Regions from separate parts of the Streptomyces sp. NBC_01410 genome, predicted to be linked through region 1. Evidence: riboswitches for the same ligand, from Rfam matches in the RefSeq annotation. Region 1 holds a riboswitch; each other region holds the start of a gene.
What was found. A riboswitch is a leader RNA that binds a small molecule or an ion and turns the genes downstream of it on or off. The one in region 1 is predicted to bind cobalamin.
Positions count from the first base shown of each region.

Region 2: it holds a riboswitch for cobalamin, as region 1 does, so the genes downstream of both, OG741_RS26420 (ribonucleoside-diphosphate reductase subunit alpha) here and OG741_RS09700 (cobalamin biosynthesis protein) in region 1, are expected to answer to the same signal.
Region 3: it holds a riboswitch for cobalamin, as region 1 does, so the genes downstream of both, metE (5-methyltetrahydropteroyltriglutamate--homocysteine S-methyltransferase) here and OG741_RS09700 (cobalamin biosynthesis protein) in region 1, are expected to answer to the same signal.

Region 1 is NZ_CP109530.1:2,084,999-2,094,786, forward strand. Features, by position in the region: gene OG741_RS09665 (ABC-F family ATP-binding cassette domain-containing protein) at 1-947, opposite strand, end outside; gene OG741_RS09670 (VOC family protein) at 1,231-1,635, shown strand; gene OG741_RS09675 (hypothetical protein) at 1,655-3,100, opposite strand; gene OG741_RS09680 (alpha/beta hydrolase) at 3,223-4,350, opposite strand; gene OG741_RS09685 (class II aldolase/adducin family protein) at 4,420-5,076, opposite strand; gene OG741_RS09690 (anion permease) at 5,302-6,534, shown strand; gene OG741_RS09695 (hypothetical protein) at 6,547-6,768, shown strand; cobalamin riboswitch at 6,877-7,019, shown strand; gene OG741_RS09700 (cobalamin biosynthesis protein) at 7,125-8,090, shown strand; gene OG741_RS09705 (cobyric acid synthase) at 8,087-9,604, shown strand; gene cobN (cobaltochelatase subunit CobN) at 9,601-9,788, shown strand, end outside.
Region 2 is NZ_CP109530.1:5,701,784-5,711,571, reverse strand. Features, by position in the region: gene OG741_RS26445 (carbohydrate ABC transporter permease) at 1-880, opposite strand, end outside; gene OG741_RS26440 (extracellular solute-binding protein) at 956-2,239, opposite strand; gene OG741_RS26435 (GntR family transcriptional regulator) at 2,525-3,289, shown strand; gene OG741_RS26430 (DUF3311 domain-containing protein) at 3,675-3,938, shown strand; gene mctP (monocarboxylate uptake permease MctP) at 3,935-5,560, shown strand; cobalamin riboswitch at 5,826-5,993, shown strand; gene OG741_RS26420 (ribonucleoside-diphosphate reductase subunit alpha) at 6,120-8,486, shown strand; gene OG741_RS26415 (ribonucleotide-diphosphate reductase subunit beta) at 8,486-9,502, shown strand; gene rox (rifampin monooxygenase) at 9,781-9,788, shown strand, end outside.
Region 3 is NZ_CP109530.1:1,194,862-1,204,649, forward strand. Features, by position in the region: gene scpA (methylmalonyl-CoA mutase) at 1-375, shown strand, start outside; gene meaB (methylmalonyl Co-A mutase-associated GTPase MeaB) at 380-1,369, shown strand; gene metE (5-methyltetrahydropteroyltriglutamate--homocysteine S-methyltransferase) at 1,594-3,915, opposite strand; cobalamin riboswitch at 4,039-4,272, opposite strand; gene OG741_RS05560 (ArsR/SmtB family transcription factor) at 4,319-5,071, shown strand; gene OG741_RS05565 (DUF2993 domain-containing protein) at 5,145-6,356, opposite strand; gene OG741_RS05570 (putative glycolipid-binding domain-containing protein) at 6,504-7,091, shown strand; gene OG741_RS05575 (6-phospho-beta-glucosidase) at 7,126-8,466, shown strand; gene OG741_RS05580 (alpha-mannosidase) at 8,477-9,788, shown strand, end outside.

The sequences.
Region 1 (9,788 bases):
GGGAAGCGCAGCTTGGCGACCTTGTCGGAGACGCGGACCTCGTCGAGCCCGGCGAGCAGCCGCTCGGCCCGCTTGGCCATGTTCTGCGCGGCCACGGTCTTGGTGGCCTTGGCGCGCATCTTGTCGGCCTGGGAGTTGAGGGCCGCCGCCTTCTTCTCGGCGTTCTGCCGCTCGCGCTTGCGGCGCTTCTCGTCGGCCTCGCGCTGCTGCTGGTAGAGCTTCCAGCCCATGTTGTAGACGTCGATCGTGGAGCGGTTGGCGTCCAGGTAGAAGACCTTGTTGACGACGGTCTCGACGAGATCGACATCGTGGGAGATGACGATGAAGCCGCCGCGGTAGGTCTTGAGGTAGTCGCGCAGCCAGACGATCGAGTCGGCGTCGAGGTGGTTGGTGGGCTCGTCGAGCAGCAGGGTGTCGGCGTCCGAGAAGAGGATGCGCGCGAGCTCGACGCGGCGGCGCTGACCACCGGAGAGCGTATGGAGCGGCTGGCCGAGGACCCGGTCGGGCAGGCCGAGCGCGGCGGCGATGGTGGCGGCCTCGGCCTCGGCGGCGTAACCGCCCTTGGTGAGGAATTCCGTCTCCAGGCGCTCGTACTTCTTCATGGCCTTCGCGCGGGTGGCGCCCTGGCCGTTCGCCATCCGGTCCTCGTTCTCGCGCATCTTCTTCAGCACGGAGTCGAGGTCACGGGCCGAGAGGATGCGGTCGCTGGCGAGGGTCTCGAGGTCGCCGGTGCGCGGGTCCTGCGGGAGATAGCCGACCTCGCCGGAGCGGGCGATGGTGCCGGCCGCGGGGATTCCTTCGCCCGCAAGGCATTTGGTGAGGGTGGTCTTGCCCGCTCCGTTGCGGCCCACCAGGCCGATGCGATCGCCTTTGGCGATACGGAAGGACGCGGACTCGATGAGGACACGTGCGCCGGCGCGCAGCTCGATGCCGGAAGCGGTGATCACGGAAAGACTCCAGGGCGGTATGGACGGCGGAAGGGACGGGCGCGGGAGCTTCGACGCCGCCTAATGCGCAAGGAGAATTGCCATACGGGCCAGTCTACCGGGGCCCTGCAAGTGGTTTTGCGCCAGCTTTCGCCGCTGCGGCCCCAGGGCAGAAGGGGCGAACCACGACGGCTTCACGAACGGCGACATGGCCCGGTGCAACACCTGCGGCCGACTGTCAGTGGCGACTGCAAGACTGAGATGCAGATCACATTTCCACCGTCGAGCCTGAGGAGTGATCGAGATGACTCAGTCACCAAGTATCTGTCCGACGTTGCGGTACGCCGACGCGAAGGCCGCGATCAAACAGCTCACCGAGGCCTTCGGCTTCACCGAGCACGCAGTGTACGAGGACGAGGCGGGCGCCGTGGCACATGCCGAACTGACCTTCGGCAACGGCATGGTGATGCTGGGCAGCAAGGGCACCGCCAGCGAGTTCGACAAGCTGATGGAGGGCGGCGGGCCGACGGGGGTGTTCGTCCACGTCGACGACGTCGACGCGCACCACAGCAGGGCGGTGGAGCACGGCGCGGACGTCGTGATGCCGCCGACCGACCAGGACTACGGGGCGCGGGACTACATGGCGCGGGACATCGAGGGCAATGTGTGGAGCTTCGGGACGTACGCGCCGGGGGCGGAGGGGTCGTAGCCCCCACCCCCGGCACCCCTTACGCGCCGCCGGTGTGGACCTGGAACGCCGCCCGGCGTACGGCCTTCGCGAGGGCCGGATCGGGGTGCGCGGCGGCCAGGGCGACCAGGACCTGCACCGTGCGGGGGTGGCCCCCGGCCCGGACCTCGTCGAGCAGCGCGGGGACCGTGCCCTGGACCGCGGAGTCGAGATGGCGCAGCAGCAGCTGGGGCTCGCCGTGGTCGGCGACGGCCGCCGCGGTGTCCACCCAGAGCCAGGTCGCTTCCTCACGGGTGAGGACGTCGGCGGCGTCCTCGGGGTCCGCGCCCTCGTGCTCGGCGAGCCAGAGCAGGACGTAGGGGCGCAGCGAGGGCTCGTCGGCGGCGGCGCGGACCTCGGCCTCGGCGGGGGCGCCGACGACACGCAGCGCCTCGAAGGCGAGGCCGCGCAGCAGGGCGTCCTCGCCGCGGGCGACGCCCAGGAGTTCGGCGACGGCGCTGGAGACGGTGCGGGCGGCGAGCCAGGCGCGGTACTCGGCGCGGGCCGGGCCGGGGGTGAGGCGGGCGCAGCCGCGCAGCATGTCCTCGGCGGACTGCTCGATATTGCCCGCCGGGCTCTGGGCGGCGACGCAGATCTGCTCCAGCTTGACCCAGACCGCCCAGTTGCCGAGCGGGGTCAGGGTGGCCGAGCGGCCCTTGTCGAGCGTGAGCGCGCCGACGGCCGACAGCCCTTCCAGGGCCCAGTCGAGCAGGAGGGAGACGGGTACGGGAGCACCGGCCTCGGAGTCGGGTTCGGGTACGGGTACGGGTTCGGAGTCGGGCCCGGGGACGGGGAGCGCGTCGGCGTCCTCGGGCTGCGGGCCATAGGCGACTTCGCAGCGCTCCTCGCGCAGTTCGGCGACCCGCTGCTGGAGCAGGTCGAGCAGCACCGGTACGAGCACGGGCCCGGCCGAGAGCTGGAGGAGGGAGAGGACCTGGGGCACTGCCTCGACGACCTCGGCCACCGCCGTGGGGGCGACGTCGTCGGGCGCCGGGTGGACCAGCGACCAGGCGTCGAAGAGCGCGACCCAGCCGCGCAGTACGGCCATGTCGTCGCGGTCCCAGGCGCGCAGCCGCCAGCCGGGGCGAGCGGTGTCGCCGTGCAGCTCGACGAGTCCGGCCAGGCGGGCACGGTCCCAGCCGGCGCGTACCTGGAGCGGGGTCAACTCCAGTGCGACGGCGGCCCGTTCCTGGGTCCGACTGCTGAGCTGGGCGGTGCTGGGGTCCCTCTCGACCGCCGCCCAGCGGGCGATGCGAACGGCGTCGGCGAGGACTGTCCTGGCCTGTCGGGCCAGTTCCGAGGGGACAGGGGTGCCCTCGGGAGGCCGGGGTGCCGGCCTGGTACCCCGGGTCGTCACGGCCCGCCGTGCAGTGGCCAGCGATCGCGGGCGGACAAGACGGAGTCTGGAGTTGCGCGCCAATTGCTCATCAGGCTTTCGGGACGTCACGGGGAGCAGTCTTCCCGCTGATGGCCCGAAAGCCCAAACGGAACCTCTTCGGTTCGTTGAGCGGCCCTCCCGGCAGGGTCGTCGCAAGGGGCCGCCGGACGCCTCCGAAGGACGGCAGGGCGCTACATCAGGGGGGTGAGGAAGCGGCGGAGGGCTTCTTCGTAGCGTTCCGGGTCGGCGTTCCACATGGCGGCGTGCGGCGCGTTCCGCACGGTGTGAAGGCTGACCAGTTCGGGGCGGCGTGCGGCGAGTTCGCGGGAGAGCTGCCAGGAGGCGAGGGCGTCGTCGGGGCCGTGGAAGATCAGGGTCGGTACGCGCATGGCCTGGGGATCGGCGGCTTCGAGCAGCCGGTCGCCGTGCAGTCCTGTCCTGCCCTGGGCGGCCCGGACGGCGAGCGGCAGCAGGGGCGCGGGGGTGCCCCGGGCTGCGGCCAGGCTGCGCAGCGTGGCTTCCCAGTCGAGGACCGGGGAGTCCAGGACGAGGCCCCTGATCCGGTCGCGCAGGGCCGAGTTGGCGGCGGCGTGCAGGGCCATCGACGCGCCGGTGGACCAGCCGTGCACGATGACGCGCTCGGCGCCCTGGCTCACGGCGTAGCGGATGGCCGCGTCCAGGTCGCGCCACTCGGAGTCGCCGAGGTGCCCGAGCCCGTCGGGCGGCGGGGGTGCGCCGGGGTCTCCGCGGTAGCCGAGGTTGAGCACCGGGAAACGCAGAGTGTGCAGGAACGGCAGGAGGTTCAGCGGATGTTCCCGGGTGGCGCCCAGGCCGTGCACCGTGATGACCCAGGTCTCGCGGGGACCCGGCACGAACCAGGCGGGCAGCGTGCCGAGTTCGCCGGGTATGTCGACGTCCTTGTGGTCGAGGCCGAGCGCGCTGGACGGGTCGCCGTCGTGCACCCGAGGGGTGAGCCGGACCTTGGTGCCGGGCTCGAGGCTGCCGTGGCTGACCCGCTCCAGCCGGCGTACGACGGTGTCGGCGCGGCGCGGCACCTCGTCCAGTATTGCGCCGATGACGGCGTGGACGTCCTCACCCTCGATTCCGTACCGGCCCGGGCGCTGGGTGGCGAGACTGCGGGTGAGCGTCACATGACCGGCGGCCGTGGAGTGCACGGTGAGCCGCGGGTCGCCGGGCAGTGGGCGTCCCGGCGTTGTCTTGAGCGCGGCGTCGCTTGCGTAGCGGCCGGCCGCTATGACGGCCGCGCCGACGCCGATCAGTGTGGTGACGGCTGCTGCCGTCGCGGTAACCGGGCGCACCGTTCCAGTGTCGGCACCCGCGTGCCGCCCTGCCAGTGGAGTGAGCCGTCGGTGTCAGGGGGACACCCCCTAACCCGGTTGCCCGTAATTCCGGAGCTTCTCGGACGCCTCACTCAGCTGGGAGCTCGTCAGGAGGGTGGGCGCGTGTCCGGGCACGGACGCGGCGGTGAGCCAGAGGCGGCACATCCACTCCAGCTGGGCGGTGCGGTCGTAGGCCTGGTCGAGGGAGTCCGCGTAGGCGACGGTTCCGTGGTTCTGGAGGAGGCAGGCGGTGCGTTCGCGCAGGGCGCGCAGCATGTTCTGGGCCAGTTCCCCGGTTCCGTACAGGGCGTACGCCGCGACGCGGACGGGGCCGCCCATGGCCCCGGCCATGTAGTGGATGGGCGGGAGTTCGGGGACGAGGGTGGAGACGGCGGTGGCGTGCACGGCATGGGTGTGGACCACGGCGCCGGCGGAGGTGTTGCGGTAGAGCTCCAGGTGCAGGGGCAGCTCGCTGGTGGGGGCGAGGTCGCCGAGGACCTGGTTGCCGTCGAGGTCGACGGCGTCCTCGGGGGTGAGCCGGTCGTAGGGGACTCCGCTCGGGGTGACCAGGACGAGGGGGCCGACCCGTACCGAGACATTGCCCGAGGTGCCCACCACCAGGCCTTCCGTCGCCGTTCTGCGGGCCGTGGCCATGAGGTCCCGCCACGCCCGCTCGATCGCGTCCTGCCGCTCCTGATCGGTCATGCGGCGATCCTGTCAGGCGGTGCCGGGTGCCACAGGACGGGCGGGTGACGGAGATCGCGCACATCGCCATGAAAGCCGTGTGTCATCGGTACTGCCGCCACTCCCGACAAGCGGAGCGGTAAATCCCCACTTCAGGACACCCTGAAGCCCGTTCTAGTTCACCTTTTGTTCATCCAGGTTAACTACGTTCACCGCGCCACTGACGTCAAAAGATTGCCTGGGTAAATGGAACACATCACGCTGCTGCTAGCGATCGTGATCGTGACAGCTCTCGTGTTCGATTTCACAAACGGTTTCCACGACACCGCCAACGCGATGGCGACGACCATCTCGACCGGCGCCCTGAAGCCCAAGACGGCGGTGGCCATGTCCGCCGCGCTCAATCTCGTCGGCGCGTTCCTGTCCGTCGAAGTCGCCAAAACGATATCCAGCGGCATCGTCACCGAGTCCGGCATCACCCCGGAAGTCATCTTCGCGGCGCTCGTCGGCGCCATTCTGTGGAACCTGATGACCTGGCTCATCGGTCTGCCGTCCAGCTCCTCGCACGCCCTGATGGGCGGACTGATCGGCGCCACGGTCGCCTCGGTCGGCATCGGCGGCGTCAACGGCGGCACCGTCGTCACCAAGGTCCTGATCCCCGCGATCGCCGCCCCCCTGGTGGCCGGCATCGCCGCGTTCCTGGCCTCCCGCCTGACGTACAAGATCGGCAAGAACGCCGACGCGAAGGCCACCGCGAAGGGCTACCGCGCCGGCCAGATCACCTCGGCGGGCCTCGTCTCACTGGCCCACGGCACCAACGACGCGCAGAAGACGATGGGCATCATCACGCTGGCGCTCGTCGCCGGCGGCGTGCTCTCGCCCGGCTCCAACCCCCCGATGTGGGTCATCCTCTCCGCCGGTCTCGCCATCGCGATGGGCACCTACCTCGGCGGCTGGCGCATCATCCGCACCATGGGCAAGGGCCTGACGGACCTTCAGCCGCAGCAGGGCTTCGCCGCCCAGACCAGTGCGGCCAGCGTCATCCTCGCCTCCTCCAACCTCGGCTTCTCGCTGTCGACGACGCACTCCTGCTCCGGCGCCGTGATGGGCGCGGGCCTGGGCCGCAAGGGCGGCGTGGTCCGCTGGTCCACCGCCACCCGGATGTTCGTCGCCTGGGGCCTGACGCTGCCCGCCGCCGCTCTGGTCGCCGCGGGCTCGGAGTTCGTGACCAAGCAGGGCGACTGGGGTGTCGCGGTCGTCGCGGCCTTCCTGATCGGCGCCTGCGCCGCGATCTGGTTCGTCTCCCGCCGCCAGGTGGTCGACCACACCAACGTCAATGACACGGAAGCCGAGCCCGCGGGCGTCGTGACCGCCGCCATCGCGGCCGTCACCCCGCCGCCGGCGGGCACGCCCGCGCAGGACCTCAAGACGACCATCCCCGCTCCCGGCTCCGAGCCGACGCGTCCGGCCACGGTGTAAGGACAGATCAGCATGAAAATCGACTGGGCAGCACTCGGCTCCGTCTTCGGCGTGAGCCTCGTCGCCACTGTCGCCCTGGTGGGTCTGTTCACCCTGGGCGTGGTGGGCCTGACCAAGCAGGAGTCCGCGGCCACGAGCGGCGGCTCCGCGGTTCTTGCACGCACCGGGGCGTACGCGTGCTTCGGGCTCTGCGCGGCGGCTGTGGCGTACGGGATCTATCTGATCGTCACCTGACAGCCGTTTCGGATTCGGCGGGTCCGGGCCGGGTCACCCCATCGGGTGACCCGGCCCGCGTGTGTGCCCCAACACACTCTCCCCGTGCAGGTCAAAGGCCAGTTGACGCCCGTTCTCGCAGCGTGGTGGACTGCCGGGGCCATCTACGGCGGCAGAAGAGGAAGCCGGTGCGAATCCGGCGCGGTCCCGCCACTGTCACGGGGGAGCACTCCCCCGGAAGCCAGGAACTCTCACCGCCGGTCACGTCGAACCAGGGCGCGGACACCCTGAGTGAGGACATATCGCCATGCGCGGCTGCGGTTCGGTTCCTGCGGTGAGTACGAGGTTCCAACGAGGCGGAACGACGGCCTGAACCCATGCGTGCCGACCGCCGATTCGTGTACGGCGCCACCGCCGGCCTGGCCGGTGACCTGCTTCTGGGCGATCCCCGCCGAGGGCATCCGGTCGCCGCGTTCGGGCGGGCCGCGGGTGCTGTCGAGCGTGTGCTGTGGCGTGACCACCGGGGGTGGGGCGCGCTGCACACCGTGGTGTGCGCCGGAGGCGCCGCCGCTGCCGCCGCACTGCTGAGCCGTGGCGTACGGGGCCGCTCGGCCACGTCCGTCGCACTGACCGCCGCCGCCACCTGGGCCGTCGTCGGCGGCACCTCGCTGGGCCGGGAGGCACGCGCCATCGGTGGCGCGCTGGCCGCCGGGGACGTGGAGGTGGCCAGGGAGCGGCTGCCGCATCTGTGCGGGCGCGATCCGCAGGCCCTGGACGAGCAGCAGATCGCGCGCGCCGTCGTCGAATCCGTCGCCGAGAACACTTCCGACGCCGTGGTGGGCGCGCTGGTCTGGGGGGCGCTCGCGGGCGTGCCGGGGCTGGTCGGCTTCCGGGCGGTCAACACCCTGGACGCGATGGTCGGCCACAAGTCGCCCCGCTACCGGCGGTTCGGCTGGGCCTCAGCCCGGCTCGACGACGTCGCGGGCTGGCCGGGCGCCCGGCTCACCGCGGCGCTGGCGGTGCTCGCGGGCGGGGACGCGCGCGGGGCCGCCCGGGCCTGGCGGGACGACGCGAAGAAGCATCCGAGCCCCAACGCGGGTCCGGTGGAGGCGGCTTTCGCCGGTGCGCTCGGTGTACGGCTCGGCGGAACGCTCTCCTACGCCGGACGCGTCGAGCACCGTCCCGTACTCAACGGTGAGGGCCGCCCTGTCCAGTTCGGCGACATCGAACGTGCCGTGCGGCTCTCGCGCCGCGTCGGCTGGCTGACACTCGCGACCTGCGCGGCGGGGCGCCTCGCGGGGCATGCGCTGCGTGCACGGCGCGCGGAAAAGGGGCGGGGATGAGCGGGCGCAGGGGCGGCGGGCTGCTGGTCGCGGGAACCACGTCAGACGCGGGCAAGAGCGTCGTGACGGCAGGGATCTGCCGCTGGCTGGTGCGGCAGGGGGTGAAGGTCGCGCCCTTCAAGGGGCAGAACATGTCACTCAACTCGTTCGTGACGCGCGAGGGCGCGGAGATCGGACGGGCGCAGGCCATGCAGGCGCAGGCGGCCCGCGTGGAGCCGAGTGCGCTGATGAACCCGGTACTGCTCAAGCCCGGCAGTGACCGCTCCAGTCAGGTTGTGCTGATGGGCAGGCCTGTGGGTGAACTCAGCGCCCGCGGCTACCACGGCGGGCGGCAGGAGTCCCTGTTCGGGACCGTCGTGGAGTGCCTGGAGGAGCTGCGGGGCACGTATGAAGCCGTGATCTGCGAGGGGGCGGGCAGTCCGGCCGAGATCAATCTGCGGCGTACGGACATCGTGAACATGGGCATCGCGCGGGCCGCGCGCCTGCCGGTGCTCGTGGTCGGAGACATCGACCGCGGCGGCGTCTTCGCCTCCTTCTTCGGTACGACGGCACTCCTCGCCCCCGAGGACCAGGCGCTGATCGCGGGCTATCTGGTCAATAAGTTCCGGGGGGATGTGACGCTCCTCGAACCCGGCCTGGAGATGCTGCACGGACTGACCGGGCGGCACACCTATGGCGTGCTGCCCTTCGCGCACGGTCTCGGCATCGACGAGGAGGACGGGCTGCGGGTCTCGCTGCGCGGCGCGGTACGGGAGTCGGTGGTCGCGCCGCCCGTCGGCGAGGATGTGCTGCGCGTCGCCGTGTGCGCCGTACCGCTGATGTCGAACTTCACGGACGTGGACGCGCTCGCCGCCGAACCCGGCGTCGTCGTGCGCTTCGTGGACCGGGCCGAGGAGCTCGCCGACGCCGATCTGGTGGTGGTGCCGGGTACGAGGGGCACGGTCAAGGCGCTGGCGTGGCTGCGCGAGCGTGGGCTCGCCGAGGCTCTGGTACGCCGGGCCGCCGAAGGGCGGCCGGTGCTCGGCATCTGCGGCGGCTTCCAGGTGCTGGGCGAGCACATCGAGGACGAGGTCGAGTCGCGCGCGGGCGCCGTCGACGGGCTCGGGCTGCTGCCGGTACGGGTGCGGTTCGCCCGGGACAAGACCCTGGCGCGGCCCGTGGGCACGGCGCTCGGCGAGAGCGTCGAGGGGTACGAGATCCATCACGGGGTCGCCGAAGTGCTCGGCGGTGAGTCCTTCTTGGACGGCTGCCGGGTCGGGTCGGTGTGGGGCACGCACTGGCACGGTTCGCTGGAGAGCGACGGCTTCAGGCGCGCCTTTCTGCGGGAGGTGGCAGCGGCTTCCGGGCGGCGTTTCGTACCGGCGCCGGACACCAGCTTCGGGGCGCTGCGCGAGGAGCAGCTGGACCGCCTCGGCGATCTGATCGAAGAACACGCGGACACGGACGCGCTGTTGCGGCTCATCGAGTCGGGCGCTCCGACGGGACTGCCCTTCATTCCACCGGGAGCGCCATGAGCACCGTGCTGTTGCTGTCCACCGCCGACACGGATCTGCTGGCGGCCCGGTCCTGCGGGGCGCCGTACCGGATCGGCAACCCCACCCGTGTCGACGTGGCCGAGGAACTGCCCGCGCTGATCGAGGGCGCCGACATCGCCGTCGTACGTCTGCTCGGCGGGAAGCGGGCCTGGGAGGACGGTCT
Region 2 (9,788 bases), 3.6 Mb from region 1:
ACGCCTTGTCGTACGAGTACGTGGTGAGCAGCTGGAACTCCGCCTCGGGATGGCCGTTGCGCATCACGAAGACCTGCGGGAACACGCCCATGTCCCAGATCACCGAGAGCGTCGTCAGCATCACGATGATGGGCTTGAGGATCGGCAGGGTGACGTAGCGGAAGACGCCCCAGGCGCCCGCGCCGTCGAGCCGGGCGGCTTCTTCGAGCTCCTTGGGCACCTGCGTGAGGCCGGCGCTGAGCGTGATCACGACGAAGGGCACGGCGCCCCAGACCACCAGCAGGATGATCACGGCGAGGCCCTGGGGGCCGCTGGCGAACCAGTTGTGGCCGATCATGTCGACGCCGGGCAGCCGGGAGAGCAGCCAGTTGAGGACGCCGTAGTCGGCGTCGAAGAGCCACTTGAAGATCGCGGTGGCGACGATGATCGGCATGCCCCAGCTCGCCACCAGCGCGATGTTGACCAGGGTCTTCACCCAGCCGGAGACACGCTGCAGCAGCAGGGCGACCAGCATGCCGATGACCATGGTCAGGACCACGGCGCTGAAGGCGAAGACGGCGGTCCGTACGACGACCGTCCAGAACTCGCTGTCCCCGAGGATCTTGGAGAAGTTGCCGAAGCCGACCGACTCCGGGTCCTTGAAGCCCCACAGCTGGGGCTGGCCGAACTTCTGGAAGGAGAGGGTGACCAGCCGTACCAGCGGATAGCCGAGGACGAGCAGCAGGATGAGCAGGCAGGGCGCGAGCAGCAGCCAGGGCACTCCCGTCCCGCCTCTGGTCCGCTTTCTGCCGGGCTTCGCGGGGGTGGCTGCGCCGGTCCCCGGTGGTGGCGACGGCCGCGTCGGCGGCGCCGTGGCGGTGGTTGTCTCTGCGGCACTCATCCCGTGCTCCTCAGCAGTCCCTCTCCCGGTACGAAAGGCAGGGCCCCGTCGCGGTGACGGGGCCCTGCCCACAGGTCACTTGGTGTTGATGACCTTGTCGATCGCGGCGTCCGCGGCCTTCGCGGCGTCAGCGACCGACTTCTTGCCGGTGCCGATCTCCTGCAGCATGGTCTTGAGGGTCTGGGCCTTCTCGACCTGACCCCAGCCCGGTGCCATGGGCACGAACCAGTTGGACTCGGCGGCGGTGGCCGGGACCACCGTCTTCGGGTCGTTCTTCAGGGTCGCGAGGTCCGTCTTGTTGTTGGGCAGATTGCCCTTGGCGAGCAGACCCTTCTGGCCCTGGGCGCCGGTGAAGGCGTTGATCCACTCGGCCGCGACGTCCTGCGCCTTGGACTTGACCGGGACGGCCAGGTCGGAGCCGCCGAGGAAGACCGGGAGGGCCTTGCCGTTCGGGCCGGGCATCACGAAGTTCTCGATCTTGTCGGCGAGCTTGCCGACCTTGTCGTTCTCCGGGGCGGCGGCGGTGCCACCCTCCCAGGCCGCGCTGAAGATGGTCGCGGACTTGCCCTGGCCGAAGACGACCGGACGGTCGGCCTCGTCCTTCGTCTTGTCGCCGTGCATGTACTTGTCGAGGATCGACTTGTACTCATTGAGGCCCTTGAGGGACTCGGGCGAGGAGAGGCTGGCCTTCCACGTGTCGCCGTCCTTCTTGGCGATGGAGCCGCCGGCGTCGTACACGAAGGACATCGCGGCGTACCAGTCGGGCGACGGCTGGTACCAGGCGCTGAACTTGTCGCCCTTCTTCTCCTGGATCTTGTCCAGGGCCGCGGTGAGCTCCGCGTACGTCTTGGGGGCGGCCTTCACGCCGGCCTCGGCGGCGATGTCCTTGCGCCAGGTGCCGACACGGCCACCGGCGTAGTACGGCACGCCGTAGGTCTTGCCCTCGTACGTGACGGACTCCTTCAGGCCGTCCAGCCACGCGTCCGACTGCTCGAACTTCTTCGGGTCGACCTCGGCGAAGGCGCCCTTGGTCATGTAGCCGAGCATCTCGGTGTTGCCCATCTCGACCACGTCCGGAGCCTTGTCCGTGGCGAGTACGGCGTCGAGCTTGGCGTTCTTGTCCGGCCAGCCGTAGTACTCGTGCTTGATCTTGATGCCCGGGTGCTTCTTGACGACCGCCGCGTCGGCGGCCTTCACCAGATCGGGCCAGTTGTTCTGCGCGTCGACCGTCAGCCAGACGGTCAGTTCCTTGGCGTCGCCGCCGCCGGCCTTGTCCCCGCCCTTGTCCGAATCGCCACAGGCCGCCAGACCGATCATCATGCCCGCGACGCCTACCGCCGCGATGAGCTTGCGCTTCACGTCACCCTCCTCAGGGATGCCTGCAACCCCCCGCCCACCGCGAAGACATACGACGAGTACTGCTCGTGGGGCTGGGACCTGGTCTTTAATGGTTTAGACCAGTACCCGGAGCTTGGCCTAGACCTTTAGGGGTGTCAAGGGTGTATAAGAAGGGCTGTCGCGTCCGTTATCGGACCGACACCTGAGGGCAGGCGAGGACCCGTGACCGTGCCCGTGCCACCATGTGAGCCGCAACAGACGGAGGAGCCGGTGACGGCAGCAGCACAGGAGTCGGGAAGGCGGGCCATGACCACGGACGGGGGCGGCACCGAAGCCGAGGGCGGGGCAGTGGCCCGTACCGCGCGCGTGCCCAAGTACTACCGGCTCAAGCGCCACTTGCTCGACATGACCGAAACGCTTCCGCCCGGCACGCCCGTGCCGCCGGAGCGCACACTGGCGGCCGAGTTCGACACCTCGCGCACCACGGTGCGCCAGGCGCTTCAGGAACTGGTCGTCGAGGGCCGACTGGAGCGCATCCAGGGCAAGGGCACCTTCGTGGCCAAGCCCAAGGTCTCGCAGGCTCTCCAGCTCACCTCGTACACCGAGGACATGCGGGCCCAGGGCCTCGAGCCCACCTCGCAGCTGCTGGACATCGGCTATGTCACGGCCGACGACACGCTGGCCGGACTGCTGGACATCTCGACCGGCGGGCGGGTGCTGCGGATCGAGCGGCTGAGGCTCGCGAGCGGCGAGCCGATGGCGATCGAGACGACGCACCTTTCGGCCAAGCGCTTCCCGGCGCTGCGCCGCAGCCTGGTGAAGTACACCTCGCTCTACACGGCGCTGGCGGAGGTGTACGACGTCCGTCTGGCCGAGGCCGAGGAGACGATCGAGACCTCGCTGGCCACCCCGCGCGAGGCCGGGCTTCTCGGCACGGACGTGGGCCTGCCGATGCTGATGCTCTCGCGCCACTCGCTGGACGCGCAGGGCGAGCCGGTGGAGTGGGTGCGCTCGGTGTACCGGGGCGACCGGTACAAGTTCGTAGCCAGGCTCCAGCGGCCGCAGGACTGACACGGCGGCCAGCCGGGTTTGCCGGGGGTCCGGGGGTTGTCCCCCGGGAGACTGCAGCGTAGCCAGGCTCCAGCGGCCGCAGGACTGACACGGCGGCCAGCCGGGTTTGCCGGGGGTCCGGGGGTTGTCCCCCGGGAGACTGCAGCGTAGCCAGGCTCCAGCGGCCGCAGGACTGACACGGCGGCCAGCCGGGTTTGCCGGGTGCGCTCGGACCGGACGGACCGTCAACAGGCCGGATCCCACCACGGGGTTCGGCCTGCTGACGAGACGCCACCGCCAAGTCGTTGCCGTACCGATATGCGGACGGGGGTGACGCTGGTCAGAACCCTCCCCTAGATTTCCTGCGCATTACAACTGGTGATACGTGAGGGGACGGAACCGCCGTATGTCAGATGTGACGGAAGTGACGGACGAGAAACAACCAGTGATCACGCCGGTGCGCGTGATCGTCGCCCTCTGCCTCTTCGCGCCGTTCGTCGCGATGCTCTGGGTCGGCTCGTACGCGAAGACCGAGCCGACGTTCATCGGCATCCCGTTCTTCTACTGGTACCAGATGCTCTGGGTGCTCATCTCCACCGCACTCACCGTGGTCGCCTACACGCTGTGGCAGCGCGACCAGCGCGCCCGCAAGGGGGGTGCGTCGAAGTGAACGACGGCGTGAACGGCGTCGCACTCGGCGTCTTCATCTTCTTCTTCCTGGCCGTCACGGTCATGGGCTTCCTGGCCGCGCGCTGGCGCAGGGCCGAGAGCGACAGCCTCGACGAATGGGGCCTGGGCGGCCGGTCGTTCGGCACCTGGGTCACCTGGTTTCTGCTCGGCGGCGACCTCTACACGGCGTACACCTTCGTCGCCGTCCCCGCGGCGATCTACGCGGCGGGCGCGGCGGGCTTCTTCGCCGTCCCGTACACGATCCTGGTCTACCCGCTGATCTTCACCTTCCTGCCGCGGCTGTGGTCGGTCTCGCACAAGCACGGATACGTCACCACCTCGGACTTCGTCCGCGGACGCTGGGGCTCGAAGGGCCTGTCGCTGGCGGTCGCCGTCACCGGCATCCTGGCGACGATGCCGTACATCGCGCTCCAACTGGTCGGCATCCAGGCCGTACTGGACGTGATGGGCGTCGGCGGCGGCGAGACGACGAACTGGTTCGTCAAGGACCTGCCGCTGCTGATCGCCTTCGGTGTGCTCGCGGCGTACACGTACTCCTCCGGGCTGAGGGCCCCCGCGCTGATCGCCTTCGTCAAGGACACGCTGATCTACATCGTCATCGCGGTGGCGATCATCTACATCCCGATCAAGCTCGGCGGCTTCGACGAGATCTTCGCCAAGGCGGGCGACGCGCTGGCGCAGATCAACCCGGCGACGGACAAGCCACGGGGCGCGCTGGCACCGGCGGAGGCGGGCCAGTGGGGTTACGCCACGCTGGCACTGGGGTCCGCCCTTGCGCTGTTCATGTATCCGCACTCGATCACGGCGACGCTCTCCTCGCGCAGCCGCGACGTGATCCGGCGCAACACCACGATTCTGCCGCTGTACTCACTGATGCTGGGCCTGCTGGCGCTGCTCGGCTTCATGGCGATCGCGGCGGGCGTGAAGGTGAAGAACGGTCAGCTGGCCATCCCGCAGCTGTTCGAGAACATGTTCCCCGACTGGTTCGCCGGTGTCGCCTTCGCGGCGATCGGCATCGGGGCGCTGGTGCCGGCGGCGATCATGTCGATCGCGGCGGCGAATCTGTTCACGCGGAACATCTACAAGGACTTCATCAAGCCGGACGCGACGCCCGCGCAGGAGACCAAGGTCTCCAAGCTGGTGTCCCTCCTGGTGAAGGTCGGCGCGCTGGCCTTCGTCCTGACGATGGACAAGACGGTGGCCATCAACTTCCAGCTTCTGGGCGGCATCTGGATCCTCCAGACCTTCCCCTCGCTGGTGGGCGGCCTGTTCACCCGCTGGTTCCACCGCTGGGCACTGCTGGCGGGCTGGGCTGTCGGCATGATCTACGGCACAGCGGCGGCGTACGGAGTGGCCAGCCCGACGCAGAAGCACTTCGGCGGCTCGTCGGCGGAGATTCCGGGCTTCGGCGAGATCGGGTACATCGGTCTGACGGCGTTCGTGCTGAACGTGGTGGTGACGGTGGTGCTGACGTTCGTACTGCGGGCGTTGAAGGCGCCGGAGGGCGTCGACGAGACATCGCCGTCGGACTACACGGCGGACGCGGGGGATCCGGGCGTGAAGGCGGAACTGCCGTCGGCGACGGCGGGCGCGGGTCACTGACGGTCGGACGTGGCGCGGGTGCCGCTGCGCGGGGCTGTTCCCCTACCCGCCCCTTCCCGATCCGGGGGCAAGCCCCCAGACCCGAATGCGACCTTCGGCCGCATGTCCTCAAACGCCGGACGGGCTGGATGTGCGGCCGAGCCGCATATTCAGCCCCTCCGGCGTTTGAGGAGCGGGGTCCGGGGCGGAGCCCCGGTTAAGGGAAGGGGCGGGGTGGGGAACAAGCCCGCCGCAGGCGCACCCCGCACCCCGTAGCCGCCCCGACACAACATGTGGTGGGTGCGGCAACTCCCCGCCCCCACATGTATGCTCATGCTCGCTGTCGCCGCAGGGGAATCCGGTGCGAATCCGGAACTGTCCCGCAACGGTGTGATGCGGTGCGCTTTGTCGTACCCCACCAGTCCGAAGACCTGCCGACGGTGCATCCGGCTCGACCGAACCGGGTGCCGACACGTCCGGGCCTCGCGGTTGGGCCGGTGGACGCGGTGAGCCGTCCCCTGACGCGCGCCCGTGACCCCCTCCCCCCGCCGGCCCAGAGCCGAGCGAGGGAGAGCACCACGTGACCATCGCGCCAGCCGATCCGGCTTCAGGCATCTCCGAGCAGGTGGCCGACGGCCCCGGGACCGCCCTTCTGCGGACCCTGACGGGTCTCACCGCCGATCTGCCCGACACCGACCCCGGCCGTGTCGCCGCCGCCGCGCTGCGCGGCCGGCACGCCGGTTCGGACGCGGCCGAACTCCGGAGCCTGGCCACCGACGCGGCCGCGGGGCTGATCTCCGAGGACCCTGCCTACTCCCGGCTCGCCGCCCGCCTGCTGACCCGTCATATCGCCGACGAGGCAGCCGGACAGGGCGCGGTCTCCTTCTCCGCCTCGGTCGCCGTCGGCCACCGCGAGGGCCTGATCGCCGACCGCACGGCCGAGTTCGTGGCGCTGCACGCCGCCCGGCTGGACGCGCTGATCGACCGGGACGCGGACGACCGCTTCGGCTACTTCGGTCTGCGCACCCTCTACAGCCGCTATCTGCTGCGGCATCCGATCACCCGTCAGGTGATCGAGACCCCGCAGTACTTCATGCTGCGCGTCGCCTCGGGCCTCGCGGAGGACAACAGCACCCGCGCCCTCGACGAGGTCGCCGCGCTCTACCGGCTGATGAGCAGGCTCGACTACCTCCCCTCCTCGCCCACGCTCTTCAACTCCGGGACCCGCCACCCGCAGATGTCGTCCTGCTATCTGCTGGACTCCCCCCTTGACGAGCTGGACTCGATCTACGACCGCTACCACCAGGTCGCCCGCCTGTCCAAGCACGCGGGTGGTATCGGCCTCTCGTACTCCCGTATCCGCGCCCGCGGTTCGCTGATCCGCGGCACCAACGGGCACTCCAACGGCATCGTGCCGTTCCTGAAGACCCTCGACGCCTCGGTCGCCGCCGTGAACCAGGGCGGCCGGCGCAAGGGCGCGGCCGCGATCTATCTGGAGACCTGGCACGCGGACATCGAGGAGTTCCTGGAGCTGCGCGACAACACCGGTGAGGACGCGCGGCGTACGCACAACCTCAACCTCGCGCACTGGATCCCGGACGAGTTCATGCGCCGCGTCGAGGCCGACGCCGAGTGGTCGCTGTTCTCGCCCGCCGATGTGCCCGAGCTGGTCGACCTGTGGGGCGAGGAGTTCGACGCCGCGTACCGCAAGGCGGAGGCCCAGGGCCTGGCCCGCAAGGCCATCCCGGCGCGCGAGCTGTACGGCCGGATGATGCGTACGCTCGCCCAGACCGGCAACGGCTGGATGACCTTCAAGGACGCCTCCAACCGCACCGCCAACCAGACCGCCGAGCCCGGCCGGGTCGTGCACAGCTCCAACCTGTGCACCGAGATCCTCGAAGTCACGGACGACGGCGAGACCGCCGTGTGCAACCTCGGCTCGGTCAACCTGGGTTCGTTCGTCGCGGGCGACGGCATCGACTGGGAGCGCCTGGACGAGACCGTCCGTACCGCCGTGACCTTCCTCGACCGGGTCGTCGACATCAACTTCTACCCGACCGAGCAGGCGGGCCGTTCCAACGCCAGGTGGCGTCCGGTAGGCCTGGGCGCGATGGGTCTTCAGGACGTCTTCTTCAAGCTGCGCCTGCCCTTCGACTCCCCCGAGGCGAAGGCGCTCTCCACGAGGATCGCCGAGCGGATCATGCTCGCCGCGTACGAGGCGTCCTGCTCGCTCGCCGAGCGCAACGGCCCGCTGCCCGCCTGGTCCGAGACCCGCGCGGCCCGTGGCGTGCTGCACCCCGACCACTACGACGTCGAGCTCAACTGGCCCGAGCGCTGGGACGCCCTGCGCGCGCGGGTGGCGAAGAGCGGCATGCGCAACTCGCTCCTCCTCGCCATCGCGCCGACCGCCACCATCGCCTCGATCGCGGGCGTGTACGAGTGCATCGAGCCCCAGGTCTCCAACCTGTTCAAGCGCGAGACGCTCAGCGGTGAGTTCCTCCAGGTCAACGCCTATCTCGTGGAGGAGCTGAAGCAGCTGGGCGTATGGGACGCGCAGACCCGCGAGGCGCTGCGCGAGTCCAGCGGCTCGGTGCAGGGCTTCAACTGGATCCCCTCCGATGTCCGCGCGCTGTACCGCACGGCGTGGGAGATCCCGCAGCGCGGCCTGATCGACATGGCCGCCGCCCGTACTCCGTTCCTGGACCAGTCGCAGTCGCTGAACCTGTTCCTGGAGACGCCGACCATCGGGAAGCTCAGCTCGATGTACGCGTACGCCTGGAAGCAGGGCCTGAAGACGACGTACTACCTGCGCTCACGCCCGGCGACCCGGATCGCCCGCGCCGCCCAGTCGCAGGCGACCATTCCCGTGCAGCAGGCGTCCGCGCCCGACGACGACGCGATCGCCTGCTCCCTCGAAAACCCCGAGTCCTGCGAGGCCTGCCAGTAATGACCACTACCGAGAACAAGAATCTCCTCGACCCGGGCTTCGAGCTGACCCTGCGTCCGATGCGCTACCCGGACTTCTACGAGCGCTACCGCGACGCGATCAAGAACACCTGGACCGTCGAGGAGGTCGACCTCCACTCCGACGTCGCCGACCTCGCCAAGCTCACGCCGGGCGAGCAGCACATGATCGGCCGGCTGGTCGCGTTCTTCGCGACCGGCGACTCGATCGTCTCCAACAACCTGGTGCTCACGCTCTACAAGCACATCAACTCCCCCGAGGCGCGGCTCTACTTGAGCCGTCAGCTCTTCGAGGAGGCCGTGCACGTCCAGTTCTATCTGACGCTGCTCGACACCTACCTCCCCGATCCGGATGACCGCGCGGCCGCGTTCGACGCGGTGGAGGAGATCCCCTCCATCCGCGAGAAGGCCCAGTTCTGCTTCAAGTGGATGGACTCGGTCGAGAAGATCGACCGGCTGGAGACGAAGGCCGACCGGCGGCGCTTCCTGCTGAATCTGATCTGCTTCGCGGCCTGCATCGAGGGGCTGTTCTTCTACGGCGCGTTCGCGTACGTCTACTGGTTCCGCTCCCGCGGCCTGCTGCACGGCCTGGCCACCGGCACCAACTGGGTCTTCCGCGACGAGACCATGCACATGAACTTCGCCTTCGAGGTCGTGGACACGGTCCGCAAGGAGGAGCCCGAGCTCTTCGACGACGAACTCCAGCAGCAGGTCACCGACATGCTGAGGGAGGCCGTCGAGGCGGAGCTGCAGTTCGGCCGCGATCTGTGCGGCGACGGTCTGCCCGGCATGAACACCGAGTCGATGCGCGAATACCTGCAGTGCGTCGCCGACCAGCGGCTCACCCGGCTCGGCTTCGCCCCGGTGTACGGCTCGGAGAATCCGTTCTCCTTCATGGAGCTCCAGGGCGTCCAGGAGCTGACGAACTTCTTCGAGCGCCGTCCGTCCGCGTACCAGGTGGCGGTGGAGGGCTCGGTCGGCTTCGACGACGACTTCTAGGCCTCACTCGAGACCTCACAGATCTCTCCCGTCACGGGGGGACGGGAGAACCGGCCGGGCGGATGCAGGGGTGCATCCGCCCGGCCTTGTCGTTGCTCGTGCCGACAAAAGTAAAGGCAAGGAGCTTGCCCACTCCTTGCCACTTTCAACATATAGCGCACAGGGGGCCTTGCGGCAAGACCCGGGGCGTGGCGCAGAATCGTCAGCCGAAGCCAGGACCTGCGTAAATCAGGGATTCGCGAAGTACGTGTGCTTTGTCGAATCGAATGGGGGATTTCATGATTGA
Region 3 (9,788 bases), 890 kb from region 1:
CAGGACGGCCATGACCGCGGCCAGAAGGTGATCGCCACGGCCTTCGCCGACCTGGGCTTCGACGTGGATGTCGGCCCGCTGTTCCAGACGCCTGAGGAGGTGGCCCGCCAGGCGGTCGAGGCGGACGTCCACATCGTCGGCGTGTCGTCGCTGGCGGCCGGGCATCTCACCCTCGTACCGGCGCTGAAGGAGCAACTGGCTGCCGAGGGACGGAACGACATCATGATCGTGGTGGGCGGGGTGATTCCGCCCCAGGACGTCCAGACGCTGCACGAGGCCGGAGCCGCCGCGGTCTTCCCGCCGGGCACGGTGATCCCGGATGCGGCGCAGGACCTGGTGAAGACGCTGGGCGCCTCGCTCGGCCACGAGTTGTAGGCCCATGCCACCGGTCATCGACATCGACAGCTATGTCAAAGGCGTGCGTGAGGGGTCGCGGGCGTACATCGCCCGCGCCATCACACTCGTCGAGTCCACGCGCGCCGATCACCGTGCGCTGGCCCAGCGGCTGCTGACCGAGTTGCTGCCGTACTCGGGTACGGCGCGGCGGGTGGGCGTCAGCGGTGTGCCCGGCGTCGGCAAGTCCACGTTCATCGACGCGCTCGGCACGATGCTCACCGGCCTCGGCCACCGGGTCGCGGTCCTCGCCGTCGATCCGTCGTCGACCCGTACGGGCGGCTCCATCCTGGGCGACAAGACCCGGATGGAGCGGCTCGCGGTGGATCCGGCCGCCTTTGTGCGGCCGTCCCCCACCTCGGGCACGCTGGGCGGAGTGGCCAAGGCGACCCGCGAGACCATCATCGTGATGGAGGCCGCCGGCTACGACGTGGTGCTCGTGGAGACGGTCGGGGTCGGCCAGTCGGAAACCGCCGTGGCCAACATGGTGGACTCCTTCCTGCTGCTGAGCCTGGCCAGGACCGGTGACCAGCTCCAGGGCATCAAGAAGGGCGTCCTGGAGCTGGCCGACGTGATCGCCGTCAACAAGGCGGACGGCCCGCACGAGCGCGACGCCCGCTCCGCCGCCCGTGAACTGGCCGGTGCGCTGCGGCTGATGCACCCCGCCGACGCCGCCTGGACTCCCCCGGTGCTGTCCTGCAGCGCGCGGGAGGGCACTGGGCTCGACACTCTCTGGGAGCGTCTCGAACAGCACCGGGCGCTGCTGGACTCGACGGGCAGGCTCGCCGCGAAACGCCGCGACCAGCAGATCGACTGGGCCTGGACGATGGTCCACGACGAGCTGCGGGACCGGCTGCGCAGCCATCCCGGTGTGCGCGCGCTCGCTCCCGGCCTCGAACAGCAGGTGCGGGACGGGGAGTTGACGGCGACGCTGGCGGCGGAACGGATCCTTCAGGCGTTTCAGCGACCGAGCTAGGCCGTGTCTGACAAATCTCGCCTGGCGCGCGACGCCCGGCACGCCCACTCGCTGCGTTGTCGGAGTCATCCAAGTACGTCCAGTACGAGGATGATCCTCCGCCTTGCGATTGCACGCACCGGACGCCGCGCACCCCGCCCTGCGGGCGGACGGCGCTATTTGTCAGACACGGCCCAGCGGTTCCGGGGCGGGCTCGATGCGGCCAGGCCCCGGAACCGTACGACTCAGGAGGACATCGTGAGCCCGGCCCGGACCTCGCGCGCCGCGGCGACCAGGTGCTCCAGTGAGGTACGGACCTCGGGCCAGCCGCGCGTCTTCAGACCGCAGTCGGGGTTGACCCACAGCCGCTCGGCGGGGATCGCCTCAAGTCCCTTCCGCAGCAGCGCGGTTGCCTCCTCGGCACTCGGCACCCGCGGTGAGTGGATGTCGTAGACACCGGGCCCCACCTCGCGCGGATATCCGGCCGTGGCGAGTTCGCCGGCCACCTGCATGTGGGAGCGGGCGGCCTCCAGGCTGATGACATCGGCGTCGAGGTCGTCGATCGCCCGGAGGATGTCACCGAACTCGGCGTAGCACATGTGCGTATGGATCTGGGTGTCCGGACGGACGCCGCCGGTGGTCAGCCGGAAGGCCTCCGTCGCCCAGGCCAGATAGGCCTCGTGGCCCTCGCCGCGCAGCGGCAGCGTCTCGCGCAGCGCAGGCTCGTCCACCTGGATCACCGAACTGCCCGCCGCCTCAAGGTCGTTCACCTCGTCACGCAGGGCGAGGGCGACCTGGCGTGCGGTCTGGGCGAGCGGCTGGTCGTCGCGTACGAAGGACCAGGCGAGCATGGTGACCGGTCCGGTGAGCATGCCCTTGACGGGGCGGTCGGTGAGCGACTGGGCGTAGCGGGTCCAGCGGACCGTCATCGGATCGGGGCGCGAGACGTCGCCTGCCAGGATCGGCGGCCGGACACAGCGGGTGCCGTACGACTGGACCCAGCCGTGCTGCGTCGCGAGATAGCCGCTGAGCTGTTCGGCGAAGTACTGGACCATGTCGTTGCGTTCGGGCTCGCCGTGCACGAGCACGTCGATTCCGGTCTTCTCCTGGAAGGAGACGACCTCGCGGATCTCGGCCTCGATGCGCTCCTCGTACCCCTGGGTGTCGATGCGCCCGGCCCGCAGGTCGGCCCGTGCGGTGCGCAGTTCGACGGTCTGCGGGAACGAGCCGATCGTGGTCGTGGGCAGCAGGGGAAGGCGCAGACGTGCGCGCTGGGCCGCGGCGCGCTGCGCGTACGGGAGACTGCGCCGGGTGTCCGCCGCGGTGACGGCCGCGCTGCGCGCGCGAACGGCGGGGTCGCGGGTGAGCGCGGAGGTGGCGCGGGAGAGCAGGTCGGCCCGGTTGGCGGCGAGTTGGGCGGCGATGGCGTCGGTGCCCTCGGTCAGCCCGCGGGCCAGCGTGACGACCTCGGCCGTCTTCTGGCGGGCGAAGGCCAGCCAGCGGGCGACCTGTGTGTCGACATCGCGTTCCGCGGCGGCGTCGAGCGGCACATGCAGCAGGGAGCAGGACGGCGCGACGTCCACCCGGCCGGCCAGCCCGAGCAGGGTGGCGAGGGTGGCGGCCGACTTCCCGAGGTCGTTGATCCATACGTTGCGGCCGTCGACGACTCCGGCGACGAGCCGCTTGCCGGGCAGTCCGCCGACGGCTGCGAGGTCGCGGAGGTTCGCGTGGGCCGGGCCGGTGAAGTCGAGGGCCAGTCCGTCGACGGGGGCCTTGGCCAGGACGGGAAGCGCCTCGCCGAGCCGGTCGAAGTAGGAGGCGACCAGCAGCTTCGGCCGGTCCCTGAGCCCTCCGAGCTCGCGGTAGGCACGGCCCGCGGCGCCGAGCACGGCGGGCGGCTGGTCCTGGACCAGGGCCGGTTCGTCGAGTTGCACCCAGGCGGCGCCCGCGGCCCGCAGCTCGCGGAGCACCTCGGCGTACACGGGCAGCAGCCGGTCCAGCAGGGTGAGCGGCTGGAAATCGGAAGCGACTCCGGGCGCGGGCTTGGCGAGCAGCAGATAGGTGATCGGTCCGAGGAGCACCGGGCGGGCGGTGAGTCCGAGCGCGAGCGCTTCCTTCAGCTCGGTGGCCTGCTTGGCACAGTTGGCGGCGAAGGCGGTGTCGGGGCCGAGTTCGGGGACGAGGTAGTGGTAGTTGGTGTCGAACCACTTGGTCATTTCCAGGGGGGCGACGTCCTGTGTTCCGCGCGCCATGGCGAAGTAGCCGTCGAGCGCGTCGGCTTCGACGGCCGCCCGGTGACGCGGGGGAATGGCGCCGACCATGACGCTGGTGTCCAGGACGTGGTCGTAGTACGAGAAGTCTCCGGTGGGGACTTCGTGGATACCGGCGCCCGCGAGCTGCTGCCAGGTGGCCCGGCGCAGCCGGGCGGCCGTCTCCTGCAGGGCGTCGGCGTCGACGCGGCCCTTCCAGTAGCCCTCGACGGCCTTCTTCAGTTCCCGGTTCGGGCCCTGACGGGGGTAGCCGTGGACGGTGGCCCTGGATCCTGCGGCCGTGGATGTGCTGGTCACGGAACTCTCCTTCGCGAGTACTCGTCCATGACCTCGGACAGCTCGTGGAACGCGAAGGAGGGCAGACACACCCGTCTGCCCATGCCGCCGACCCGCCCACGAGGTCACCGAGATCTCCGCGCGCGTTCGCGCACGGGCAGTGGCAGGTCTTCGGACTCATGGGCACGCCCGCGCGTACGAGGTTTGCGTACGCGGGCACCTACTGGCCGTCGCTTCCCGGATCCGCTGCCGGATCCAGTGCGTATGACGGCGGTCGTTCCCACTCACCGCTGCGGGGCAGTTCCGGATTCCCACCGGATTCCCTCTTGCGACGCGCCTGCCTGGAGGACAGGGCGAACCAGCTGCACGATCACCCTAGGCGCGTCATTGACATGTGACCAAACAGTCACCTATTTTGGATGGCATGGACGAAGTGTTCAAGGCACTGGCCGACCCGACGCGGCGCAGTCTCCTCGACGAGCTCTTCCGTCAGGACGGGCAGACGCTCAGCGCGCTCGAGGCACGCTTCGGCATCAGCCGCTTCGGCGTGATGAAGCACCTCAAGCAGCTCGAGGAAGCCGGCCTGATCGTGACCAGGCGCCGTGGCCGGGAAAAGCTCCACTTCCTGAACCCCGTCCCTATCCGGCTCGTCCACGACCGGTGGGTGAGCAAGTACGCGGAACCCTGGGCGGCCGCACTCAGCGGCCTCAAGAGCCGACTGGAGAGCCCCATGGAAAAGGTCTTCGAGATTTACATCCGCACCACCCCTGAGCGCCTCTGGGAGGCGATCACCGACCCCGAGATCCGGAGCAAGTACAACTTCGGCATGCGGGTCACCTCGGACTGGCAGCCCGGCGGGCGCTTCGAGATGAGCTCCCCCAAGGCCGACGGCCTGCTCGGCGAGGGCGAGATCCTCGAAATCGATCCACCGCGCAAGCTCGTCCAGAGCATGGTCGCGCTCTGGAGCGACGAGGTGAAAGCCGAAGGCACGTCGAGGGTCACCTGGGACATCGAGCCCGTCGGCGACTCCTGCCGGCTCACCGTCACGCACGACCAGCTGCGCGAGGGTGCGAACGAGGAGCTGTACGGCGGTTGGCCGATGATCCTCTCCGGCCTCAAGACCTGGCTGGAGACGGGCGAGCTGCTGACCACGCCCGGCTCACTGATGTACACCTGATCAGGCCCGGCGACCCGCTTTTCCGGTACGGCTGTGCGCGGCGGTACCCGTACCGGAAAAGCGCCGGGTCACCTCAGGAGCCGCCGGACTGCCCGACGCGCAGGCCGGATCCCACCACGCGCGCCTTGATGCCGTCGCGCTCCACGGTGATGTGCTGGAGCCGCAACTCCTTCAGAGAGCGGGGCAGTTCGAAGGAGAGCGACAGCCGCTCGGACAGCTCCGGGGGCTTGAGGGCGAGCAGTGCCTCGACGAGACCGGGATCGATGCCCAGCTTCCGCAGCAGCTGCGGATGCTCGAGTACGACATCGACGAGATTCACCTTCATCAGCCGCTCGATGAACTTCGGAGCACTGGTGAGCCGGTGGAGCTCCTCCTCGCTCCGCAGGGCCCGGCGCACATACTCCCTGGGCACTCCGAGCCGGTCCACGATCGCGGGCACGGCGAGCAGCGCCTTCAGCCGGGCGCCTTCGGCGCTGATCCGCTCGGCGGCCTCGCGATGCAGCCGCAGGCCGGAGTGATCCGGATCCTTGCCGGGCCGGTAGGTGGCGACCCGGGGAATGTCGAGCCGCATGCCGTCCAGGGTGGTGGTGAGGGAGCGCTCGTTGTCACGCTGGATGTGCGCCTGTGCCTGTACGCGCAGATCCTGTCCGGCGACCGCGAGTTCGCCGTTCACCCGGACCGCGTCCGCGCCGCTGCCGGTGAACTTCAGCTGTGAGGCGCCCAGTTCACGGTTCAGGTCGTCGAAGGAGAGCAGCACCTCGCCGTCCAGATCGCCGATGACGGCGCCCTTGATCGAGGTCGGGGCGTCCCCGACGATGCGTACGTCCTTGGCGGTGGCCCGCACCTCGGCCAGCGAGACACGGTCGGCCGAGACATCGGGCACGGCGACATCGACCCGGTCGATCCGTTCGTCGAGCAGCTGGGTGAGGAACGGAAAACCGTGAATGTCCACGTCGGGCCTGGTGGCGAGCCCGAGGGACTTCTGGAGCTGGTCCGCCGCCCTGCTCTGCGCGTAGTACTCCGCGAGCCGGTCGGCGAGCAGCAGACACACAGCGCACAGGACGGCCGCGGCGGTAAGCTTCACCATCGCGGGCAGCGCCGCGAACCGGCTCTTGCCACGGTGGTTGGGCGGTGTCCAGTCGTCGTCGTCCGGGTCGGAGGTGAGCCCGAGCTCCAGCGGGTCCTTCGGGTCGTAGACGCTGAAGTCGGGCTCAGGATCTGCCAGTTGAGCGAGTTCTTCGTACGGATTTCGTGGATGCGCTGATATGCGTGTGGGGGGTCGCATCGCCTCATCCCACCTGTCGGCCACCCTCGAACGCAAATCCTGCTACCCATGGGTAGGGTTTGAGCCAAATATCGGCCACTCTGCTGCGCGGACGCCGTGGCGCGCGTCACCGTGCCCGCGGCTTCGCGCGCTCATTAGGCTGAGGACATGGTCACCTCGCACGTCCTCACATGGGAAGTCACCGGGAGCCAGGGGTACGAGACCTCGTGGATCGAGCTCCGGGGCACAACGCTCCAGGCCCGGGGGCGCGCGGTCGGAACCCGGCCGGAGGTCTACTGGATCTCGTACGAGCTCGATACCGACGAGGACTTCGTGACTCGTGAGCTGCATGTGCGCGCCGCGACCGCCCACGGTTCGCACGAGCTGCGCCTGCTCCACGACGGCGCCGGCCGGTGGACCGCCGACGGAAAGCGGCTGCCCGAGATGGACGGCGCGCTCGACTGCGATCTGGGGCTGTGTCCGCTCACCAACACCATGCCGGTGCTGCGGCACGGGCTCCATCTGGCGCCGGGCGAGCGGACGTTCCTGATGGCCTGGGTCTCGGTGCCCGATCTGACGGTGCACGCCTCTCGGCAGACGTACACCCACCTCGGGCGTACCGACACCGGTGCGCTCGTCCGCTTCGCGTCGGGCGACTTCCGCAGCGATGTGGAGTTCGACGCGGAAGGGCTCGTGATCGACTATCCGGGGGTGGCCCACCGCATGTCGGCCAGCGCGGCGGCGCGACCGGAATGACCGTCGAGGAGGCCGGAGTGAAGGTGGTGGAGGTATGAGACTCACGATCCTCGGCGGCGGGGGCTTCCGCCTGCCGCTCGTGTACGGCGCCCTGCTCGGCGACCACGCGGAGGGCCGTATCACCCACGTCGTCCTGCACGACGTGGACCCGGCTCGGCTGACCGCGATCGCACGGGTCCTCGCCGACCAGGCCGAAGGAGTGCCGGACGCGCCGCGGATCACCGTCACCACCGACCTCGACGAGGCCCTGCGCGGCGCGGACTTCGTCTTCTCCGCCATCCGCGTCGGCGGCCTGGAGGGCCGCGCGGCCGACGAGCGGATCGCCCTGGCCGAGGACGTCCTGGGACAGGAGACGGTCGGCGCGGGCGGCATCGCGTACGGATTGCGCACCGTCCCGGTCGCCATCGACATCGCACGCCGGGTCACCCGGCTCGCCCCCGACGCCTGGGTCATCAACTTCACCAACCCGGCCGGTCTTGTCACCGAGGCCATGGCCCGCCACCTCGGCGACCGCGTCATCGGCATCTGCGACTCGCCCGTGGGACTCGGCCGCCGGGTCGCCCATGCCCTGGGCGCGGACCCCGCAACGGTTTCGCTCGACTACGCCGGCCTCAACCATCTTGGCTGGCTGCGCGGCCTGCGCGTCGACGGCCGCGACGAGCTCCCCCGGCTGCTCGCCGACGCCGAACTGCTCGGCTCCTTCGAGGAGGGCAGGCTCTTCGGCGCGGACTGGCTCCAGTCGCTGGGCGCGATCCCCAACGAGTATCTGCACTACTACTACTTCAACCGCGAGGCGGTACGCGCCTATCAGGAGGCGGAGCAGACCCGCGGCGCCTTCCTCCGGGAGCAACAGGCCACGTTCTACGCGGAGATGGAGCGGCCCGACACCCCGGCGCTCGCGACCTGGGACCGCACCCGCGCCGAGCGCGAGGCCACCTATATGGCGCACAACCGCGAGGCCGCGGGTGCGGGTGAGCGCGACGCGAGCGACCTGGAGTCCGGCGGCTACGAGAAGGTCGCCCTCGCCCTGATGCGGGCCATCGCCCACGACCGGCGGACCACGCTCATCCTCAACGTCCGCAACCGCGCCACCCTTTCGGTGCTGGACGAGGCCGCGGTGGTCGAGGTGCCGTGCTCCGTCGACGCGAACGGCGCGCATCCCCTCCCCGTCTCCCCGCTGCCGCTCCACGCCACCGGTCTGGTCTGCGCCGTCAAGGCCGTCGAACGCGAAGTGCTCGCCGCGGCCTACAGCGGCTCGCGTGCGACTGCGGTGAAGGCCTTCGCCCTGCACCCGCTCGTCGATTCCGTGACCGTCGCCCGCCGACTCGTCGACGGCTACACCCGCGTCCACCCCGCGCTCGCGTATCTGAGGTAGGAGCCCGCACATGCATGACGAACGCCGCCGCATCGAGGAGCGCGTCGCACGCATCCTGGAGCAGCGCATCCAGCCCGCCGTCTACGCCGCGGCCCTCCCCCTCTCCCTCGCGGCCTGGGAAGCGCCGGACGAGCCGGTGCCGTTCGCCGAGGCGGCGTCCCAGTCGTACGAGCCCTTCGCCATGGGCACCCGGTGGGGGCCGCCGTGGGGCACGACCTGGTTCCGGGTCCGCGGCGAGGTCCCCGCCGCCTGGGCGGGGCGCCGCGTCGAGACCGTCTTCGACCTCGGCTTCGTCGGCGGCTCGCCCGGTACTCAGGCCGAGGCCCTGGTCCACACCCTGGACGGCAGCCCGCTCAAGGCAGTCAACCCGCAGAATCAGTACGTACCGGTCGCCCGTCCGGCGGCGGGCGGGGAGCGGGTCGACTACCTCATCGAGGCCGCGTCCAACCCCGACATCCTCGCCGACGGCTTCGTCCCGACCCCCCTCGGCGACAAGGCGACAGCGGGCCGCGAGCCGTTGTACACCTTCGCCCGCGCCGATCTCGCCGTACTGGACGAGGAGGTGTGGCACCTCGGGCTCGATATCCAGGTACTGCGCGAACTGATGCTGGAGCTCGGCGAACACGAGCCGCGACGGCACGAGATCACGCACGCGCTGGACCACGCGCTCGACGCCCTGGACCTGGACGACATCTCCGGCACGGCAGCGGATGTACGGGAACTGCTGCGGCCGGTGCTCACCCGGCCCGCGCACGCGAGCGCGCACACCATTTCGGCGGTCGGCCACGCCCATATCGACACTGCCTGGCTCTGGCCGATGCGGGAGACCAAGCGCAAGACCTCCCGCACTTTCTCGAACGTCACGGCGCTGGCGGAGGAGTACGAGGAGTTCGTCTTCGCCTGCTCGCAGGCCCAGCAGTACGCATGGGTCCGCGACCACTGCCCCAAGGTGTGGGAGCGCATCAAGAAGGCCGTCGCGGACGGTCAGTGGGCACCGGTCGGCGGTATGTGGGTGGAGTCCGACGGCAATCTGCCCGGCGGCGAGGCCGTCGCCCGCCAGTTCGTCCACGGCAAGCGCTTCTTCATCGAGCACTTCGGCATCGAGACGAAGGGCGTCTGGCTGCCGGACTCCTTCGGCTACAACGCGGCCTATCCGCAACTGGCGAAGCTGGCGGGCAACGAGTGGTTCCTCACCCAGAAACTGTCCTGGAACCAGACCAACAAGCTGCCCCACCACTCCTTCTGGTGGGAGGGCATCGACGGCTCGCGGATCTTCACGCACTTCCCGCCGGTGGACACGTACAACGCGGAGTTCTCCGGCC